DNA from 3 places in the Bradyrhizobium sp. JHI2711 genome. Region 3 is predicted to be linked to each of the others. Evidence: predicted binding sites of a transcription regulator. Region 3 holds the regulator's gene; each other region holds the start of a gene.
What was found. The regulator HrcA, encoded in region 3, represses chaperone genes, less so after heat shock. The targets are predictions, from matches to a motif close to GTTAGCACTCNCNNNNNGNGAGTGCTAAC.

Region 1 (3,272 bases), on a different contig from region 3:
GCTGGCGCCGCTGCCGGCCGGGATTGCGCAGGGCAAGACGCCGGCACTCTCGAACGGCTTCGTCACCTTCGGTGTCTTCAACCGCATCAGCAAGATCTCGGACGAGGCCGCGGCAGTCTGGTCCAGTATCCTCGAACGGGTGCCGGGCTCGCGCCTCCTGATCAAGGATGTTGCGCTCGACGATCAACTCGTCCGCGACAAGCTGCTGGCGCGATTTGCGGCTTGCCGATTGCCGGCCGAACGCGTCGATCTGCTCGGGGCCACGTTGCGGGACGAGCATCTGGCATCGTTCAATCGCATCGATATTGCTCTCGATCCGTTCCCGCAGAACGGCGGCGTCAGCACATGGGAAGCCCTGCAGATGGGCGTGCCCGTGGTGGCGAAGCTCGGCAACAGCCTGCCCGGCCGCGCCGCCGGCGCCATCCTCACCGCGCTTGGCCTGCCGGACTGGGTCGCCGACAGCGAGGAGGCCTATGTCGAGATCGCGGCCAGTCGCGCGGCCGAGACCGGCGAGCTCGACAAATTGCGCCGCGAACTGCCCGCAACGATCAACGCCACGGCCGCGGCCAACCCCATCTCATATGCACGAGCGGTGGACGCGGCCTATCGCTCGATGTGGACGCGTTATTGCAGCGGCGGCGTCTGATTGCGTGATCTCGTAGGGTGGATTAGCCGAAGGCGTAATCCACCGTTTCTGTTTCGGCACGCGGAGAGAAGCGAGGTGGATTACGCCAGCGGCAGCGCGTCGCGCCGCCGCAGGCTAATCCACCCTACGCGGCCTCAATGCAGGCGGAACACGCCGTCAACGGCGCGGAGCTCGGCCGGCTTGATCAGCTTGGAATGCGCCACCGTCACCGAATGGAGGGGACCGTCGAGCTTCTCCTGCCAGAACGCCAGGAAATCGGTCAGCGCGGGGAATTTCGGAAACATGTCGTAGTTCTGCCAGACATAGGTCTGGAGCAGCGAGGGATGATCCGGCATCCGATAGAGAATTTGTGCCGTCGTCAGCCCGTAGCCCAGCATCTGTTTCCGGAATTCCTCGGAAACGCCCCCAACGCGCAGGCCCATGCCAAACCTCCTTTGCAGGAGCGCATTCGGCGAGTGGCTTGGTCCGTGCCCCGGGGAGCCACCCGGAAACGATGCGCTCACATGAGAGAAATGTGACGCAAACTGACAACTCATCTCAAGCCCAAAAGTTTAACAAGCTGTTGAAATTCAATGCTTTAGCAGCAGAGACGACTCCGTGCTAATACGGTCACGGCTGCCCGGTTAACGATGGCGAGGGGTTTCTGGCAGTCCGCGCTTTCGGCTGCTAATTTTTCTGCTACAAACCCTTGCTCCCGCAAAATTCCTGTCCTATTTCAGGCTCGCCCGTGCTAGCACTCACGGGCAACGACTGCTAACAATCTCCAAATCCTCAACACGTGCAATTGCTTAGGAGGACTGCATGAAATTCCGTCCGCTTCACGACCGCGTCGTGGTCAAGCGCATCGACGCAGAAGAGAAGACCGCTGGCGGCATCATCATTCCCGACACTGCCAAGGAAAAGCCCTCCCAGGGCGAAGTCGTCGCCGTTGGTCCCGGTGGCCGCGACGAAGCTGGCAAGCTGATCCCGATCGACCTGAAGGTCGGCGACCGCGTGCTGTTCGGCAAGTGGTCCGGCACCGAGGTCAAGATCGACGGCCAGGACCTGCTGATCATGAAGGAGAGCGACGTGATGGGCGTTCTCGAAGTCAGCGAGTCCAAGAAGAAGGCGGCTTAAGAGCCCCTCTCCTCCCCTCCAGTCAAACTCACCTAAGGAAAACTCCAGATGGCAGCCAAAGAAGTCAAATTCTCGGTTGAAGCGCGCGACAAGATGCTGCGCGGCGTCGACGTTCTCGCCAATGCGGTGAAGGTCACGCTCGGTCCGAAGGGCCGCAACGTTGTGCTCGACAAGTCGTTCGGCGCTCCCCGCATCACCAAGGACGGCGTCACCGTCGCCAAGGAGATCGAGCTCGACGACAAGTTCGAGAACATGGGCGCGCAGATGGTGCGCGAAGTCGCCTCCAAGTCCGCTGACGCGGCCGGCGACGGCACCACCACCGCCACCGTGCTCGCCCAGGCGATCGTGAAGGAAGGCGCCAAGTCTGTCGCCGCCGGCATGAACCCGATGGACCTCAAGCGCGGCATCGACCTCGCGGTCGAAGCCGTCGTGGCCGACCTCGAGAAGAACTCGAAGAAGGTCACCTCGAACGACGAGATCGCCCAGGTCGGCACCATCTCGGCCAACGGCGATGCCGAAATCGGCAAGTTCCTCGCCGACGCCATGAAGAAGGTCGGCAACGAGGGCGTCATCACCGTCGAGGAAGCCAAGTCGCTCGAGACCGAGCTCGACGTGGTCGAGGGCATGCAGTTCGACCGCGGCTACATCTCGCCCTACTTCGTCACCAACGCCGACAAGATGCGCGTTGAGATGGACGACGCCTACATCCTCATCAACGAGAAGAAGCTCTCCTCGCTGAACGAGCTGCTGCCGCTGCTCGAGGCCGTGGTGCAGACCGGCAAGCCGCTGGTCATCGTCGCCGAGGACGTCGAAGGCGAAGCCCTCGCGACCCTCGTCGTGAACCGCCTGCGCGGCGGCCTCAAGGTCGCGGCCGTCAAGGCTCCGGGCTTCGGCGATCGCCGCAAGGCCATGCTGCAGGACATCGCGATCCTGACCGGCGGCCAGGCGATCTCGGAAGACCTCGGCATCAAGCTCGAGAACGTCACGCTCAACATGCTCGGTCGCGCCAAGAAGGTGATGATCGACAAGGAGAACACCACGATCGTCAACGGCGCCGGCAAGAAGGCCGACATCGAGGCGCGCGTGGCCCAGATCAAGGCGCAGATCGAGGAGACCACCTCGGACTACGACCGTGAGAAGCTCCAGGAGCGTCTCGCCAAGCTCGCGGGCGGCGTCGCGGTGATCCGCGTCGGCGGCGCGACCGAGGTCGAGGTGAAGGAGCGCAAGGATCGCGTTGATGACGCGATGCATGCGACCCGCGCGGCCGTGGAAGAAGGCATCGTTCCGGGCGGCGGCGTTGCCCTGCTCCGTGCCTCCGAGCAGCTCAAGGGTCTGCGCACCAAGAACGACGACCAGAAGACCGGCGTCGAGATCGTGCGCAAGGCGCTGTCGGCCCCCGCTCGCCAGATCGCGATCAACGCCGGTGAAGACGGCTCGGTGATCGTCGGCAAGATCCTGGAGAACAAGGCCTACAATTACGGCTTCGACTCCCAGACCGGCGAATATGCCG
Region 2 (3,272 bases), on a different contig from region 3:
TGGGCACGATGAAGTTCATCGAGCAGCACATCAACGCGATGATGGAGATCTGGGGCGGCGTCGACGCGATCAAGTCCCATGTGCCGGCGCCGGTCGACAACCGCACCGAGGACGAGAAGCTCCTCAACGGCCCCAAGCTCGCCGGCGACGTCGGCCACGCCTCGCAGGACGACATCGACGCGCTGTTCGACTGAGCGGCGACGACATCGGAATAACAAAAACGCCGGCGTTGGGCCGGCGTTTTTTGTTTTGGCCGGTGCAGATCGTGAACTCTTCTTCCCTTCTCCCCTTGTGGGAGAAGGTGGCGCGAAGCGCCGGATGAGGGGTTCTCTCGACTCGCAAGACCGTTCGTGAGGAGATAGACCCCTCACCCGTCTCGCCGCTACGCGGCGAGCCACCCTCTCCCAAGGGGAGAGGGTAAGAGACCGTCACGCCCTCGGCGCGCAGCGGACGTAGACCATGTTGCCGTAGCGGGTGCCGGCGTCCTTGTCGATGAAGCGGGTGATCATGACGCGACCGTCGAAGGAGACGATTTCGCGGTCCTGGTCGCCGGGGGTCGGGCCGGCCGGCCCGATGTAGTTCTTGCCGCTCGGCGAGCCCTTCAGCCGCAGCTCCTGCGGCGTCGCCTGGTCGGCGAGATGCATGATCACGCCACCGGAGGAACCGGCGGTGATCACGTAGGGGTTCCTGCATTGCTCACGCGCCATCTTCTCGGTGCGGGCGCGATCGGCCGGGTTCTGGAACGAGGCGAGGCCCCAGCGGCCGACGATCTCGTCGGCGCGGATGCTGGCGGGCATTTCCGGAGCGACGCCAGGTTCGGCTTCGGGCGGCGGCGGGGACGACGTGAGGGACGGCAGGTTGAAGCCGCCCCCGCAGGCGCCCAGCAGCAGCGCCAGACAAGAGGCGGCCGCCAGATTGGCAACCGTGCGCGCGTGAGCCGAACTGATCATGGCATTCCCCCGAACAAGACCATGGCCGCACCCCTCCCGCAGCCAAGCGCAAAACCGCTGCCGGAGCAATGACGTCGTTCTTTACGGCGACGCCCCGAGCGAGTTTCCAATGCCACCATCCTATATCCGCCTCAACAATCGCTTAACCACCTTTGCTTGACAGGATCGCGGCCAAGCCATATTTCCGGACCCACTATTAGCACTCGGAAAGCCCGATTGCTAAGCGCGCCGTTCGATCCTCGACGAGAGGGGGACGGAAGCGCCGCCCCACCGACCCCACTACTTCCGAAGCGAGCCTCCAAAGGGAAACGTCATGGCTAAATCCAAATTTCGTCCGCTGCATGACCGTGTCGTGGTCAAACGTATCGACGCCGAGGAAAAGACCAAGGGCGGCATCATCATTCCGGACACGGCCAAGGAAAAGCCGTCCCAGGGCGAGATCGTCGCCGTCGGCCCCGGCGGCCGCGACGAGACCGGCAAGCTGATCCCGATCGACCTCAAGGTCGGCGACCGCGTGCTGTTCGGCAAGTGGTCGGGCACCGAGGTCAAGATCGACAACGAAGAGCTCCTGATCATGAAGGAGTCGGACATCATGGGCGTGCTGGCCTAAGGCCGTCCGCCTGAACAGCCGCTGAATGTCATGCCCGGATCCAGGCGATCCGGGCATCCATCGTTCCGCCGCACGGCACAAGACAACACACATCACATAACACGAGGGATTGCAGACCATGGCTGCCAAAGACGTCAAGTTTTCCGGAGACGCGCGCGATCGCATGCTGCGCGGCGTCGACGTTCTCGCCAACGCCGTCAAGGTGACGCTCGGCCCGAAGGGCCGCAACGTCGTCATCGAGAAGAGCTTCGGCGCCCCCCGCATCACTAAGGACGGCGTCACGGTCGCCAAGGAGATCGAGCTCGAGGACAAGTTCGAGAACATGGGCGCCCAGATGGTGCGTGAGGTCGCCTCCAAGACCAACGACCTCGCCGGCGACGGCACCACCACCGCGACCGTGCTGGCCCAGGCCATCGTGCGCGAAGGCGCCAAGGCGGTCGCCGCCGGCATGAACCCGATGGATCTCAAGCGCGGCATCGACACCGCGGTTGCCGCCGTCATCAAGGACATCGAGAAGCGCGCCAAGCCGGTCGCCGCCTCCTCCGAGGTCGCCCAGGTCGGCACCATCTCGGCCAACGGCGATGCCGCCATCGGCAAGATGATCGCCCAGGCGATGCAGAAGGTCGGCAACGAGGGCGTCATCACCGTCGAGGAGAACAAGTCGCTCGAGACCGAGGTTGATATCGTCGAGGGCATGAAGTTCGACCGCGGCTATCTCAGCCCCTACTTCGTCACCAATGCCGAGAAGATGACCGCCGAGCTCGAGGACGCCTACATCCTCCTGCACGAGAAGAAGCTCTCTGGCCTGCAGGCCATGCTGCCGGTGCTGGAAGCCGTGGTGCAGTCGGGCAAGCCGCTCGTCATCATCGCCGAGGACGTCGAGGGCGAGGCGCTGGCCACCCTGGTCGTCAACCGGCTCCGCGGCGGCCTCAAGGTCGCGGCCGTCAAGGCGCCGGGCTTCGGTGACCGCCGCAAGGCCATGCTGGAGGACATCGCGATCCTGACCGGCGGCCAGCTGATCTCCGAGGAGCTCGGCATCAAGCTCGAGAACGTCACGGTGAAGATGCTCGGCCGCGCCAAGAAGGTGGTGATCGACAAGGAGAACACCACGATCGTCAACGGCGCCGGCAAGAAGCCCGACATCGAGGCCCGCGTCGGCCAAATCAAGGCCCAGATCGAGGAGACCACCTCGGACTACGACCGCGAGAAGCTGCAGGAGCGCCTCGCCAAGCTCGCCGGCGGCGTCGCGGTGATCCGCGTCGGCGGCGCCACCGAGATCGAGGTCAAGGAGAAGAAGGACCGCGTCGAGGACGCGCTCAACGCCACCCGCGCCGCGGTTCAGGAAGGCATCGTCCCGGGCGGCGGCGTCGCGCTGCTCCGCGCCAAGAAGGCGGTCGGCCGTCTCACCAACGCCAATGACGACGTCCAGGCCGGCATCAACATCGTGCTGAAGGCGCTGGAAGCCCCGATCCGCCAGATCTCCGAGAACGCCGGCGTGGAAGGCTCGATCGTGGTCGGCAAGATCCTGGAGAACAAGTCCGAGACCTTCGGCTTCGACGCCCAGAACGAGGACTATGTCGACATGGTCGAGAAGGGCATCATCGATCCCGCCAAGGTGGTGCGCACCGCGCTGCAGGACGCCTCTTCCGTGGCCGGCCTCTTGGTGACTACCGAAGCCATGGTCGCCGAGATGCCGAAGAAGGAAGCTCCGC
Region 3 (3,272 bases):
TCCGCGCTGCTCGTGATCGACGTGCAGAACTGCTTCCTGCCCGGCGGGAGCCTCGCGGTGAAGGAAGGCGAGCAGGTGGTGCCGGTCATCAATAAGATCTCGAAGGCATTTGCGAATGTGGTGCTGACGCAGGACTGGCACACGCCGGGCCACGTTTCGTTTGCGTCGGTTCATTCCGGCAAGAAGCCGTTCGAAACGGTCGACCTGCCCTACGGCAAGCAGGTGCTGTGGCCGGACCATTGCGTGCAGGGCACCGAGGGCGCGGCGCTGTCGAAGGACCTGTCGATCCCGCACGCCGAGCTCATCATCCGCAAGGGATTTCACAAGAACGTCGACAGCTATTCGGCCTTCCTCGAGGCCGACGGCAAGACCTCGACCGGGCTCGCCGGCTACCTGAGGGGCCGCAAGATCAAGCGCGTCTTCGTCGCTGGTCTTGCGACAGACTTCTGCGTCGCCTGGACCGCGCTCGACGGGCGCAAGGCGGGCTTCGAGGTCTATGTGGTGGAAGACGCCTGCCGCGGCATCGACACGCAGGGCTCGCTCGCCAAGGCCTGGGCCGACATGGCCAAGGCGGGCGTGAAGCGGATTCAGTCTGCGGATATCGCGGTGAGCGCGTAGGCGGCGCGCTATCCTTCCGTCATTCCGGGGCGCGCTTCAGCGCGAGCTATGGTGCGCAATTTGCGCACCTGAGAATCCATTGTGCGGTTGTCTCTGCTGTTCAATGGATACCGGGTTCTCGACTTCGTCGAGCCCCGGAATGACGCCAACACTCAGTTCGCCGCGCTGCTCGATTCGTTGTTGTTCGCCGCGGGCGCAGTCTTCGCGCCGCCCTTGGCGACGCCGACCAGCGCCGGGCGCAGCACGCGGTCACCGATGGTGTAGCCGGCCTGCATGATCTGCACCACGGTGCCCGACGGCACCGACGCGTCAGGCACTTCGTACATTGCCTGGTGGAAGTTCGGGTCGAACTTCTGGCCCTGAGGATCCAGCTTCTTCACGCCGTGTTTTTCCAGCGCGTTGAGCAGCGCGCGCTCCGTGAGCTCGACGCCCTCGATCAACGAGACCAGGCCGGGATCAGCCGCAGCACGCGCCTCCGCCGGAACGGCATCGAGTGCGCGCTGGAGATTGTCGGCGATGTCGAGCACGTCGCGCGCGAAGCCGGTGATGCCGTAGAGGCGGGCGTCGGCGACTTCCTTTGCGGTGCGCTTGCGCAAATTCTCCATCTCGGCCAGCGTCCGCAGCATGCGGTCGCGCGCTTCAGCCGCTTCCTTTTGCAGAGTTTCGACCGAACCCGGCTCGGGATCGTCGGGCATGATGTAGGGTTTCGACACCACGGGCTCGCCGGTCGCTGCAGTCGTGTCTTGGGGTTGCCGGTCTTGCTCGGTCATCGGCTCTGATCTCGAACTCGTTTCAGGGATGTTGGCCCGGATATCGTGCTTAAGCCCGCGAAAATCAAGCGCCCGTGATCGGCAGAAAGGCCGGTCAGCCCCCCAACAGGCGGCTGACGATGCGGGCGGCGTAGTCCACGGTCGGGATCACGCGGGCATAATTCAGCCGCGTCGGGCCGATCACGCCGAGAACGCCGACGATGTGGCCGGCGGCATCCCGATAGGGCGAGATGATGGTGGAGGACCCCGACAGCGAGAACAGCTTGTTCTCACTGCCGATGAAGATGCGCACGCCTTCGGCGGTCTCGGCCCGGCCGAGCAGATCGATCACGCCGCGCTTGGTCTCGAGGTCGTCGAACAACAGGCGAACCCGCTCCAGATCCTCCAGCGCGTGCAGATCTTCGAGCAGATTGGCGTGGCCGCGGACGATGAGCTGACGGTCCTCGCTCTCGCCGCCGGACCAGCTGGCAATGCCGGCCGAGATCACTTTCTGTGTCAGCTGATCGAGCTCGGCACGGGCCTCGCCGAGTGCGGTCTCGAGCTCGAGCCGCGCTTCGGCCAAGGTCCGGCCGCGGATCCGCGCATTGAGGAAATTGCCGGCCTCTGTCAGCGCCGAAGAGGGAACTCCGGGCGGCAGCGTCAACACGCGGTTTTCAACCTGGCCGTCTTCGCCGACCAGGATCACCAGCGCTTTTTCCGGTTCCAGGCGGACGAATTCGATGTGCTTCAGCCGCGCATTGGATTTCGGCGTCAGCACGACGGCGGCGGCCCGGGTCAGACCGGAGAGCCGCATCAAGGCCTGGTCCAGCGCCGCCTCGACCGATTGCGCCTCGCCGACGGACGAGAGCTGGCTCTGGATCGCCTGCCGCTCGGCCTCGTTGAGGTCGCCGACCTGCATCAGGGCATCGACGAAGAAGCGCAGGCCCAGTTCCGTCGGCAGCCGGCCGGCGGAGGTGTGCGGGGCATAGATCAGGCCGAGCTGTTCCAAATCGGCCATGACGTTGCGCACAGATGCCGGCGACAGCGGCATCGCAATCAGGCGGGAAATGTTGCGCGAGCCGACCGGCTCACCGGTCGCGAGATAGCTTTCGACAATTTGACGAAAGATGTCGCGGGAACGCTCGTTGAGCTGGGCAAGGCCTGCGCGCGGCGCGATCAGATGGATCGGATCGTGATGGGCCACAGACGGTAACTCCTCTCGGATCCTTATAATTTGTCCATCCGGACCGCGTCTGACAAGCGTGGCGTTTGCAGGCCGACGGTCAGGGGGTGAATAAGCCCTTGCCGCCCACCCCCGCCCCACCTACAAGCACCGCGAACAGCCTATTCCCGTGAGTTTTGGAGATTTCCCATGCGGCCAAGCCGCCGTGCGCCCGACGAATTGCGCCCCGTGACGCTGGAGCGCGGCGTGGTCAAATATGCGGAAGGCTCGTGCCTCGTTAAATTCGGCGACACCCATGTGCTGGTCACCGCCACGCTTGAGGACCGCCTGCCGCCGTGGCTGAAGGGGCAGGGCCGCGGCTGGGTCACCGCCGAATACGGCATGCTGCCGCGCGCGACCTCCGAACGCACCCGCCGCGAGGCCTCCGCCGGCAAGCAGAGCGGCCGCACGGTCGAGATCCAACGCCTGATCGGCCGCTCGCTTCGCACCATCGTCGATCTCGAAGCTCTCGGCGAGCGCCAGATCACGGTCGATTGCGACGTGCTCCAGGCCGACGGCGGCACGCGCACGGCCTCGATCACCGGCGCCTGGGTCGCGCTTGCCGATTGCCTCAACTGGATGAAGGCGCGCAACATGGTGAAGGCCAACGTGATGCGCGACAACGTCGCCGCGATCTCCTGCGGCATCTACAACGGCACGCCGGTGCTCGATCTCGACTATGC

Region 1: ACTEK7_RS32400 (co-chaperone GroES) is a predicted target of HrcA. The motif match lies at 1,376-1,404, and genes of this name have one in related genera.
Region 2: ACTEK7_RS24905 (co-chaperone GroES) is a predicted target of HrcA. The motif match lies at 1,146-1,174, and genes of this name have one in related genera.

What each region holds. Positions count from the first base shown of each region.
Region 1 covers NZ_JBPZPT010000005.1:359,203-362,474, reverse strand. The annotation lists gene ACTEK7_RS32410 (O-linked N-acetylglucosamine transferase, SPINDLY family protein) at 1-646, shown strand, start outside; gene ACTEK7_RS32405 (usg protein) at 781-1,068, opposite strand; gene ACTEK7_RS32400 (co-chaperone GroES) at 1,448-1,762, shown strand; gene groL (chaperonin GroEL) at 1,811-3,272, shown strand, end outside.
Region 2 covers NZ_JBPZPT010000003.1:551,078-554,349, forward strand. The annotation lists gene ACTEK7_RS24895 (protein phosphatase CheZ) at 1-194, shown strand, start outside; gene ACTEK7_RS24900 (hypothetical protein) at 429-950, opposite strand; gene ACTEK7_RS24905 (co-chaperone GroES) at 1,264-1,560, shown strand; gene groL (chaperonin GroEL) at 1,679-3,272, shown strand, end outside.
Region 3 covers NZ_JBPZPT010000002.1:216,791-220,062, forward strand. The annotation lists gene pncA (bifunctional nicotinamidase/pyrazinamidase) at 1-618, shown strand, start outside; gene grpE (nucleotide exchange factor GrpE) at 771-1,388, opposite strand; gene hrcA (heat-inducible transcriptional repressor HrcA) at 1,483-2,571, opposite strand; gene rph (ribonuclease PH) at 2,740-3,272, shown strand, end outside.